DNA from 3 places in the Streptomyces sp. NPDC104096 genome. Region 2 is predicted to be linked to each of the others. Evidence: riboswitches for the same ligand, from Rfam matches in the RefSeq annotation. Region 2 holds a riboswitch; each other region holds the start of a gene.
The links. A riboswitch is a leader RNA that binds a small molecule or an ion and turns the genes downstream of it on or off. The one in region 2 is predicted to bind cobalamin.
Positions count from the first base shown of each region.

Region 1: linked by a shared signal. The riboswitch ahead of ACZ60B_RS36555 (cobalamin biosynthesis protein) and the one ahead of ACZ60B_RS05410 (ribonucleoside-diphosphate reductase subunit alpha) in region 2 are both predicted to bind cobalamin.
Region 3: linked by a shared signal. The riboswitch ahead of ACZ60B_RS21250 (ABC transporter substrate-binding protein) and the one ahead of ACZ60B_RS05410 (ribonucleoside-diphosphate reductase subunit alpha) in region 2 are both predicted to bind cobalamin.

Region 1 is NZ_JBVJMD010000061.1:26,492-29,757, forward strand. Features, by position in the region: gene ACZ60B_RS36550 (cobyric acid synthase) at 1-816, opposite strand, end outside; gene ACZ60B_RS36555 (cobalamin biosynthesis protein) at 816-1,757, opposite strand; cobalamin riboswitch at 1,859-2,004, opposite strand; gene ACZ60B_RS36560 (hypothetical protein) at 2,199-2,420, opposite strand; gene ACZ60B_RS36565 (inorganic phosphate transporter) at 2,456-3,266, opposite strand, start outside.
Region 2 is NZ_JBVJMD010000003.1:208,675-211,940, reverse strand. Features, by position in the region: gene mctP (monocarboxylate uptake permease MctP) at 1-961, shown strand, start outside; cobalamin riboswitch at 1,248-1,391, shown strand; gene ACZ60B_RS05410 (ribonucleoside-diphosphate reductase subunit alpha) at 1,515-3,266, shown strand, end outside.
Region 3 is NZ_JBVJMD010000020.1:24,266-27,531, reverse strand. Features, by position in the region: gene ACZ60B_RS21265 (hypothetical protein) at 1-380, opposite strand, end outside; gene ACZ60B_RS21260 (hypothetical protein) at 408-740, opposite strand; partial or broken gene ACZ60B_RS21255 (short-chain fatty acyl-CoA regulator family protein) at 889-1,039, shown strand; cobalamin riboswitch at 1,054-1,229, shown strand; gene ACZ60B_RS21250 (ABC transporter substrate-binding protein) at 1,291-2,334, shown strand; gene ACZ60B_RS21245 (FecCD family ABC transporter permease) at 2,331-3,266, shown strand, end outside.

The DNA of each region.
Region 1 (3,266 bases), on a different contig from region 2:
GTCCTCGCCGACGGGGGCGGTGACGGCGGACTCCCGGACGGCACCCCGCAGGGAGACGCGCAGCCCGTCCTCCTCGTCGATGCCGAGGCCGTGCCGGAAGGGCAGCACGCCGTACGTCCGCCGCCCGGTGAGGCCGTGCAGCATGTCGAGCCCGGGTTCGAGCAGGGACACGTCGCCCCGGAACTTGTTGACGAGGAACCCGGCGACCAGCTCCTGGTCCTCGGGAGCGAGCAGGGCGACCGTGCCGAAGAAGGAGGCGAAGACACCGCCGCGGTCGATGTCGCCGACGACGAGGACGGGCAGTCGCGCGTTGCGGGCGACGCCCATGTTCACGATGTCGGTCCGGCGCAGGTTGATCTCGGCCGGGCTGCCGGCCCCCTCGCAGATCACCGCGTCGTACGTGCTCCGCAACTCGGCGAGGCAGTCGAGGACGGTGCCCAGCAGCGCCTCCTGCCGCCCGCCGTGCAGCCTGTTCCCGGGGGACGGGCCCGCGACCCCGCCGAAGAACCCGCGCGCGGTCATCTCGCCCACCGGCTTGCCCATGAGGACGACCTGGCTGCTGCGGTCGCCGCCGGGCTTGAGCAGCACGGGGTTCATCAGCGCGGTCGGCTCGACGCGGCAGGCCTGGGCCTGCATCGCCTGGGCCCGCCCGATCTCCGCGCCCTCGCGGGTCACGAACGAGTTGAGGGACATGTTCTGCGCCTTGAAGGGCGCGACCTTGACGCCCTGCCGCACCAGCCACCGGCAGATCCCCGCGGTGACGACGCTCTTGCCGGCGTCGGAGGTGGTGCCGGCGACCAGGAGACCACCGTTCATCAGTCACGTTCCTTCACGAGGAGTCGCGCGGCGGCGCAGACGCCGAGCGCGAGCCAGCCGACGCGCCGGGACAGCCGCACCGCCCGGTCGATGTCCGAGGCACGGACGGCCCGTCCGTGGGCACCGTTGAGCACGGGCCGGTGCTCGACCCGTCCGGCGTAGGAGAGGGTCCCGCCGAGCCGCACGCCGAGGGACCCGGCGAACGAGGCCTCCACGGGACCGGCGTTGGGACTGGGATGCCTGGCGGCGTCGGCCCGCCAGGCCCGTACGGCGCCGCGCGGATCGTCTCCGGCCAGGGCCGCGAGGGCGGCCGTGAGGCGGGCCCCCGGCCAGCCCGCGGCGTCGTCGAGCCGGGCCGAGGCCCATCCGTAGCGGCGGTAGCGGGGCGACTTGTGGCCGACCATGGCGTCGAGGGTGTTCACGGCGCGGAAGCCGATCAGTCCCGGCACCCCGCCGACGGCTCCCCACACCAGCGCGCCGACGACGGCGTCGGAGGTGTTCTCGGCGACCGACTCGACGACCGCCCGCGCTACGCCGTCCGCGTCGAGGGCCTGGGGGTCCCGGCCGCACAGATGCGGCAGCCGGGCGCGGGCGCCCGCGACGTCCCCGGCCTCCAGGGCGCGCCCGATGGCGCGGGCCTCCCGGGCGAGCGAGGTGCCCCCGACGACGGCCCAGGTGGCGGCGGCGGTGAGGGCCACGGAGGCGGCGCCGGAGGTACGTACGGCGCGGGCGGCCACGGCCCCGAGCGCCACGGCGCCGCCGGCGCACACCACGGTGTGCAGCGCGCCCTGGCCACGGTGGTCCCGCCACAACGCCCGTTCCACGGCCGCGGCCGCGCGCCCGAACAGTGCGACCGGGTGCCCGCGGCGTGGATCGCCGAGGAACAGGTCGCCCAGGAGGCCCGCGGTGGCGCCGTACGCGAAGACGCGATCGGCACGCACCGGCTCAGCCGATCGTGGCGGTACCGGGCAGTGACCTGGTGCTGAGACTCAATCGGCAGCCGAGCATGGCGACATGTCCTCACTCAGGGTGTCCACGCCCTGGTTCGACGAGACCGACGGCGAGAGTTCCTGGCTCCCGGGGATTGCTACCCCGGTCACAGTGGCGGGACCGCGCCGGATTCGCACCGGCTTCCTCTTGTGTCGTCGTAGATGGCTCCGGAAGTCCACCACGGGCCCTGAAGGGCCGTCAACCTGCTCTTGACCTGGGACGGAGGAGTGTGTGAAGCCCCACACACGGCGGGCGGCGGGATGGGCGGGCGACGAGTGGGAAGCGCGGCCGACGAGACGGGCGGGCAACGGGAAGCGCGGGCAACGGCAAGGGCGGGAAGAACCCGTGGGTTCTTCCCGCCCTTGGCGAACGGTGTGCCGGATGGCGGCGGGTCAGGCGACGATCAGCCAGATCCCGTAGCCCACCGCGGCCGCGCAGGCCGCGAAGCACGCGTAGGCGCCCGTCACCGCGAGCGCGGCGCCGCCGCCCTGCGCGGAGGCCCGCTCCTGGCGGGAGAGACCCATGATGCCGAGGGTGAACAGGGCCACGAGACCCACGGTGACCACGAGGCTGACGCCGAACACGGAGCCCAGGGCTGCCCAGTCGATGTTCATACCGATGCTTCCTTACTTAACCGGGTGCGCGGGGCTCAGGCGGCGGTCGGCGGGACCGACGCCGTCGCCGGGTCGGCGGTGACCATCGGGGCGGCGGCCGGGGAGGGGATGGTGGCCGTGAGGTTCTCGGTCACCGTGCCGGTGGGGGGCGGGGCCACCATGGCGATCGCCTGGGTCACCACGCCGGCCGGCTCCTCGGAGGCGGTGACGCTGTTGTGGTCGACGGTCTCGCGCCGGGAGACCTTCCAGATCGCGGCGCTGGAGGCGATCAGGAAGACGGCGACGGCCGCGGTGCCCCAGTCGCCCAGGTTCGTCACGGACTCGGCGAGCGCGCCGACCAGGCCGGCGGCCGGCAGGGTCAGGCCCCAGGCGACGAACATGCGGGTCGCGGTGGACCAGCGCACGACTCCGCCCTTGCGGCCGAGGCCCGCGCCCATCACGGAGCCGGAGACGGCGTGCGTGGTGGAGAGGGAGAAGCCGAGGTGGGAGGAGGCCAGGATGACCGTCGCGGCGCTGGTCTGGGCGGCGAAGCCCTGCTGCGGCTGAAGGTCGGTCAGGCCCTTGCCCATCGTGTGGATGATGCGCCAGCCGCCCAGGGAGGTGCCGAGCGCGATGGCGAGACCGGCGGAGAGGATGACCCAGACCGGCGGGTCGGAGTCGGGCGCGATGGCGCCGCCGGCGACCAGGGCGAGGGTGATGATGCCCATCGTCTTCTGCGCGTCGTTGGTGCCGTGGGCCAGGGAGACCAGGCCGGCCGAGGCGATCTGGCCGGTGCGGTAGCCCTTCGCGGCGGCCTTGCTGTCGGCCTTCTTGCCCAGGGTGTAGGAGAAGCGGGTGGCCAGCATC
Region 2 (3,266 bases):
GATCAAGCTCGGCGGCTTCGACGAGATCTTCAAGGCGGCCGGAGACAAGTACACGGCGGCCGGTGCGGGCGGGCTCGTACCCCCCGAGGCGGGTCAGTGGACGTACGCCACCCTGGCGCTCGGTTCGGCGCTCGCGCTGTTCATGTACCCGCACTCGATCACGGCGACCCTGTCCAGTCGCAGTCGCGACGTGATCCGCCGCAACACCACGATCCTCCCGCTGTACTCGCTGATGCTGGGCCTGCTCGCCCTGCTCGGCTTCATGGCGATCGCGGCCGGGGTGAAGGTGACCAACGGCCAGCTGGCGATCCCCCAGCTCTTCGAGAACATGTTCCCGGACTGGTTCGCGGGCGTGGCGTTCGCCGCCATCGGCATCGGCGCCCTGGTCCCCGCGGCCATCATGTCGATCGCGGCCGCGAACCTCTTCACCCGCAACATCTACAAGGACTTCATCAGGCCCGACGCGACCCCGAAGCAGGAGACCCAGGTCTCCAAGCTGGTGTCGCTGCTGGTGAAGGTGGGTGCCCTGGTCTTCGTCCTCACCATGGACAAGACGGTCGCGATCAACTTCCAGCTGCTCGGCGGCATCTGGATCCTGCAGACCTTCCCGGCCCTGGTCGGCGGCCTGTTCACCCGCTGGTTCCACCGCTGGGCGCTGCTGGCGGGCTGGGCCGTGGGCATGGTGTACGGCACGCTCGCCGCGTACGGGGTGGCCTCACCGACCCAGAAGCACTTCGGCGGCAGCTCGAAGGAGATCCCCGGCATCGGCGAGATCGGCTACATCGGTCTGACGGCGTTCGTGCTCAACGTGGCCGTCACGGTGGTCCTCACCTTCGTCCTGAAGGCCGCCAAGGCTCCCGAGGGCGTCGACGAGACCAGCCCGCAGGACTACACGGCGGACGCCGGCGACCCGGGCGTACAGGCGGAACTGCCGCCTGCCACGGCCGGATCGGCGCACTGACGCCGGCGCGTCGAGAGCTGCGCGCCGGCACCGGCGCAGGACGCTGAACCACCCTCCGCCGGGTTCACCGGCGGGGCGAGGGGCGGCGGGGCGACAAGGCCCCGCCGCCCCTTCGCGTCCCCGGCCGGTGCCCGGGGGAAGCCCCGTCACGGGCCCGTCCGCGGCCCGCGAGGAGCCCGCCCGCGCCTGCGTCCGGGCCTCCGGCCGCCGTCCGCGGAGAGTCCGACTGACACGCTCCGAAGTCGATGTGACACAACATCTGGGGGTGGCACCGCAGCCCGGCACAAGATGTATGCTCATGCTCGCTGTCGCCGCAGGGGAATCCGGTGCGAATCCGGAACTGTCCCGCAACGGTGTACCTGTGCTTGTCCGCCCCACGGCGGGCATCCACGCGTCCAGTCCGAGGACCTGCCGACCGCGCGCCCGGCCGTCCGGTCCGGGTGCCTTGACGTCCGGGTCTCGCGGAATGGACCGGTGGACGCGACGCCCCGTGCGCTCGTGTGCCGCCCCCTGCCCTCCGCGAGGCCCCCTGCCGAGCGAGGGAGAGCCCCAAGTGACCATCGCGCCAGCCGATCCGGCTTCAGCCACCCCGGCGAGGGAGACCGACGGTCCCGGTGCCGCGCTGCTGCGGACCCTGACCGAGCTGACCTCCGACCTCCCCGACGCCGACCCCGGCCGGGTCGCCGCCGCCGCGCTGCGCGGCCGGTCCGCGCGGGCGGACGAGACGGAGCTGCGCGAGCTGGCCACGGAGGCGGCCGCCGGGCTCATCTCCGACGATCCCGCCTACTCGCGGCTGGCCGCCCGGCTGTTGACCATCAGCATCGCCGCGGAAGCCGCCTCGCAGGGCGTGACGACGTTCACCGAGTCCGTCGCCGTCGGACACCGGGAAGGCCTCATCGCCGACCGCACGGCGGAGTTCACCCGGATCCACGCCGCCCGGCTCGACGCGCTCGTCGACACCGAGGGCGACGACCGGTTCGGCTACTTCGGCCTGCGCACGCTGCACAGCCGCTATCTGCTCAGGCACCCGATCACCCGTCAGGTGATCGAGACGCCCCAGCACTTCATGCTGCGGGTCGCCGCCGGCCTCGCCGAGGACGACACCGTCCGCTCGGTGGACGAGGTCGCCGCGCTCTACCGGCTGATGAGCCGTCTGGACTACCTCCCCTCCTCCCCCACGCTCTTCAACTCCGGTACGCGGCACCCCCAGATGTCGTCCTGCTACCTCCTCGACTCCCCGCTGGACGAGCTGGACTCCCTCTACGACCGCTACCACCAGGTCGCCCGGCTCTCCAAGCACGCCGGCGGCATCGGTCTGTCGTACTCCCGGATCCGTTCGCGCGGTTCGCTGATCCGCGGCACCAACGGGCACTCCAACGGCATCGTCCCGTTCCTCAAGACCCTCGACGCCTCGGTCGCCGCGGTGAACCAGGGCGGCCGGCGCAAGGGCGCGGCCGCGGTCTACCTGGAGACCTGGCACTCCGACATCGAGGAGTTCCTGGAGCTGCGCGACAACACCGGCGAGGACGCCCGCCGCACGCACAACCTCAACCTCGCGCACTGGATCCCGGACGAGTTCATGCGCCGCGTGAACGCCGACGCGCAGTGGTCCCTGTTCTCCCCCTCCGACGTGCCCGAGCTGGTCGACCTGTGGGGCGAGGAGTTCGACGCGGCCTACCGCGCGGCGGAGGCGGCGGGCCTGGCGAAGAGGACGATCCCCGCCCGCGATCTGTACGGCCGCATGATGCGCACCCTCGCGCAGACCGGCAACGGCTGGATGACCTTCAAGGACGCCGCCAACCGCACCGCCAACCAGACGGCCGAGCCGGGGCACGTCGTCCACTCCTCCAACCTCTGCACGGAGATCCTGGAGGTCACGAACGACGGCGAGACGGCGGTCTGCAACCTGGGCTCGGTCAACCTCGGCGCCTTCGTCGTCGACGGTGACATCGACTGGGAGCGGCTGGACGAGACCGTCCGCACCGCCGTGACCTTCCTCGACCGCGTGGTGGACATCAACTTCTACCCCACCGAGCAGGCGGGCCGCTCCAACGCGAAGTGGCGTCCCGTCGGCCTCGGCGCGATGGGTCTCCAGGACGTCTTCTTCAAGCTGCGCCTGCCCTTCGACTCCCCGGAGGCCAGGCGGCTGTCCACCCGTCTCGCCGAGCGGATCATGCTCGCCGCGTACGAGGCCTCCGCCGACCTCGCCGAGCGCAACGGCCCGCTGCCGGCCTGGGAGAAGACCCGTACCGCCCGGGGCGTACTGCACCCCGACCACTACGACGTCGAGCTCACCTGGCCGGAG
Region 3 (3,266 bases), on a different contig from region 2:
TAGAGGTCCCGCTCCAGGGAGCGTCGGTGTGCCGTGGTCGCCTCCTGGGCGCGGGTGCCGGCGAGGATGCGGTCCCGCTCCAGGGTGTGTTCATGTGCGATCCGGGCGTCCTGTTCGTGGCGCGCGGCCATTTCCTGGTCCCGGTGCAGTGCGCGCTCGTAGGCGGTGTCCGCCTCCTGCCTCCGGTCCTCCCTGAGCGCGCGGTCCCTGGCGAGGAGATTCTTGTGAGAACGTCGCGCCTCTTTCTCGCGTACTTCGGCGAGGAATTCCTGTTGTTCCTGGAACGATCCGTCGCGCTTGCTCTTGTACCAGTTCAACACGTGGCCGGCGGCCTGCCCCAGGGCGAGAACACCCAGGACACCGGCGGATATGGGATCCATTTCGGCCTCACCCGCCGATCTCGGTGCTCAAGGGGCCACCCCGGAATGGTTGCAGTACCAGCAGGGCTCGTCGGTCTGGGAGGAGATCCAACGCGACTGTCCGAGGCCTCCGCAGTGAGGGCAGTCCCCGGCGCCGAAGTGGACCTGGGAGGCGTGGGGGTCCTGGTGGTCGTGGGGGTCGTACGGCGTGTGCTCGTAGGGGGAGGCCTGCGCCGGGTGGAAGCCGTCGCCCTGCGCCGGCGGATCGCCGGTGGGGGAGGGCGCGAGGTCGGAGGGTTGATCGAGGCCGTCGAGGGACGTGGGATCGTGCTGCGGGAGATCGAAATGCGTCGGATCGAGGAATGAGGAAAAATCCCCCATGCCGCCCCCAAGGGGAATAGATCTTCAAGCGGACTCGTACGATATACCCGTGCAAGTCCTCGGGGGAATACGGCTCGAATGTTCGACCGCCGAAAATAGGCGACGGATTTATCTTCCGTCACATTGATTACCGGAAGAAATCCAGAGGGCCCGGGGCATCGGCCTGGGCTGCCGCGTCTGTGAACGCCTCGCCGTCCGACTGTCCCCGGCGGGGCGTACCGCCGCTCGGCCGGCCCCTGTGGATCGACCGGAACACCAGCACCTCCGCTCCCTGCCCCGTGACCGATCGCACGATCTGACCGTACGACGGACTTGATAGCCTCAGCGGGCCAGTCGAGCCACACCCGAGGCCAGGGAATCCGGTGCGAATCCGGAACTGACGCGCAGCGGTGAGGGGGACGGGCGGGGCACGACGCCACTGGGAGACCGGGAAGGCGCCCCGACCGGACGAACCCGAGTCCGAAGACCTGCTGGCACCTTCGCGCCCCCGCGCGGAGGGACGTCCGTAGGCCAGGCTCCGCGTACGAGCCCCGACCCCAGAGGCTTGCCCGTGCTCCGTACCCCCGCACTTCTCCGCACCCCGGCGCTCCTCCTCGCGTCCGCGCTGCTGCTCACCGCCTGCGGCTCCGCCGGCGACGACGCGAAAGCCGAGAAGACCTCCGCCGCCGGCTACCCGGTGACCCTCGACAACTGCGGCCACCAGGTCACCCTGAAGGCGGCGCCGAAGCGAGCCGTCTCCCTCAACCAGGGCACCACCGAGATCCTGCTCTCCCTCGGTCTCGCCGACCGCATGGCCGGTACGGCGACCTGGACCGACCCGGTCATGAAGGACCTGGCGAAGGCCGACGCGTCCGTGCCGCGCCTCGCCGACAACAACCCCTCCTTCGAGAAGGTCCTGGACGCCGAACCCGACTTCGTGACCGCCTCGTTCGTCTCCACCCTCGGCAAGGGCGGGGTCGCCACCCGCGAGCAGTTCGAGAAGCTGGGCGTGCCCACGTACGTCTCGCCGTCCGACTGCTCGGCGGGCAAGGACAACGGCAGCGGCGGTGACGGATCGCGCAGCGAACCGCTCACCCTCGACGCCGTCCACGGGGAGATCCGCGACCTGGCACGCGCGTTCGGCGTCGAGGAGCGCGGCGAGAAGCTCGTCGCCTCGCTCGGACAGCGGGTGAGCACGGCCACCGCCGGACTGCACGCCTCGGACGTCTCCCTCATGTACTGGTTCGCCAACTCCCAGTCGCCCTACCTCGCGGGCTGCTGCGGCGCGCCCGGCGTCATCACCCGCGCGGTCGGCGCGAAGAACGCCTTCGCCGACACCCACGACGAATGGCCCCAGATCAACTGGGAGACGGTCGCCGACCGCGACCCCGACGTCATCGTGATCGGCGACCTGACCCGCAAGCAGCAGACCGCCGAGACCGCCGCGGCCAAGATCCGCTTCCTGGAGTCCAACCCCGCCACCCGCAGTCTGACCGCCGTGAAGAAGAAGCGGTACGTCCTGCTGAGCGGGCAGGCGATGAACCCGACCATCCGCACGATCGAGGGGATCGAGCAGGTCGCAGCCGGTCTGCGTGCCTTCGGGTTCGCCAGGTGAGGGCCCGCTCCCTGCTGTTGACGGGCGGAGGACTGATCGCGCTGCTCGTGTCGATCGCCGTGGCCGTGACGATCGGCCCCGCCGACATCTCCACCGGCGACGTCTGGGCGTCCGTCGCGGCCCATCTCGGCCTCGGCGAAGGCACGTCGACGCCGCTGCGCGACGGCATCGTATGGAACCTGCGGATGCCGCGCACCCTGCTGGCCGCCGTGTGCGGAGCGGGACTCGCCGTGTGCGGCGCGGTCATGCAGTCGCTGCTGCGCAACCCCCTCGCCGACCCCTTCGTGCTCGGGGTCTCCTCCGGCGCGTCCACCGGAGCGGTCGCCGTGGTCGTGCTCGGCGTGGGCGGGGGAGCGGTGTCCCTGTCGGCCGGCGCCTTCCTCGGCGCGCTGCTCTCCTTCGCCCTGGTGCTCCTGCTCAGCCACACCCTCGGCCCCAGCGCCGACCGGGTGGTGCTGTCCGGGGTCGCGGCCATGCAGCTGTTCTCCGCGCTGACCTCCTTCGTCGTCCTCACCTCGGCGGACGCCGAGACCACCCGGGGCGTGCTCTTCTGGCTGCTCGGCTCGCTCACGGGCGCCGACTGGGGACAGGTGCTGCTCTGCACCGTCGTCCTGGCAGTGATCCTCGTCGTCTGCCTCGGGCACGCCCGTACGCTGGACGCGTTCGCCTTCGGCGACGAGGCCGCCGCCGGACTCGGAGTCCGCGTCGCCCGCACCCGCCTGGTCCTGCTCTGCGCGACCGCGCTGCTCATCGCCGCCCTGGTCAGCTGCGCCGGCGCGATCGGCTTCGTCGGCCTGGTCCTCCCGCACGCCACCCGAGCCCTCACCGGCTCCGGGCACACCCGTGTGCTGCCCGTCGCCGCGCTGACCGGGGCCGTCTTCCTGGTGTGGGTGGACACCCTCGCCCGTACCGTCCTCGACCCCCAGGAGGTC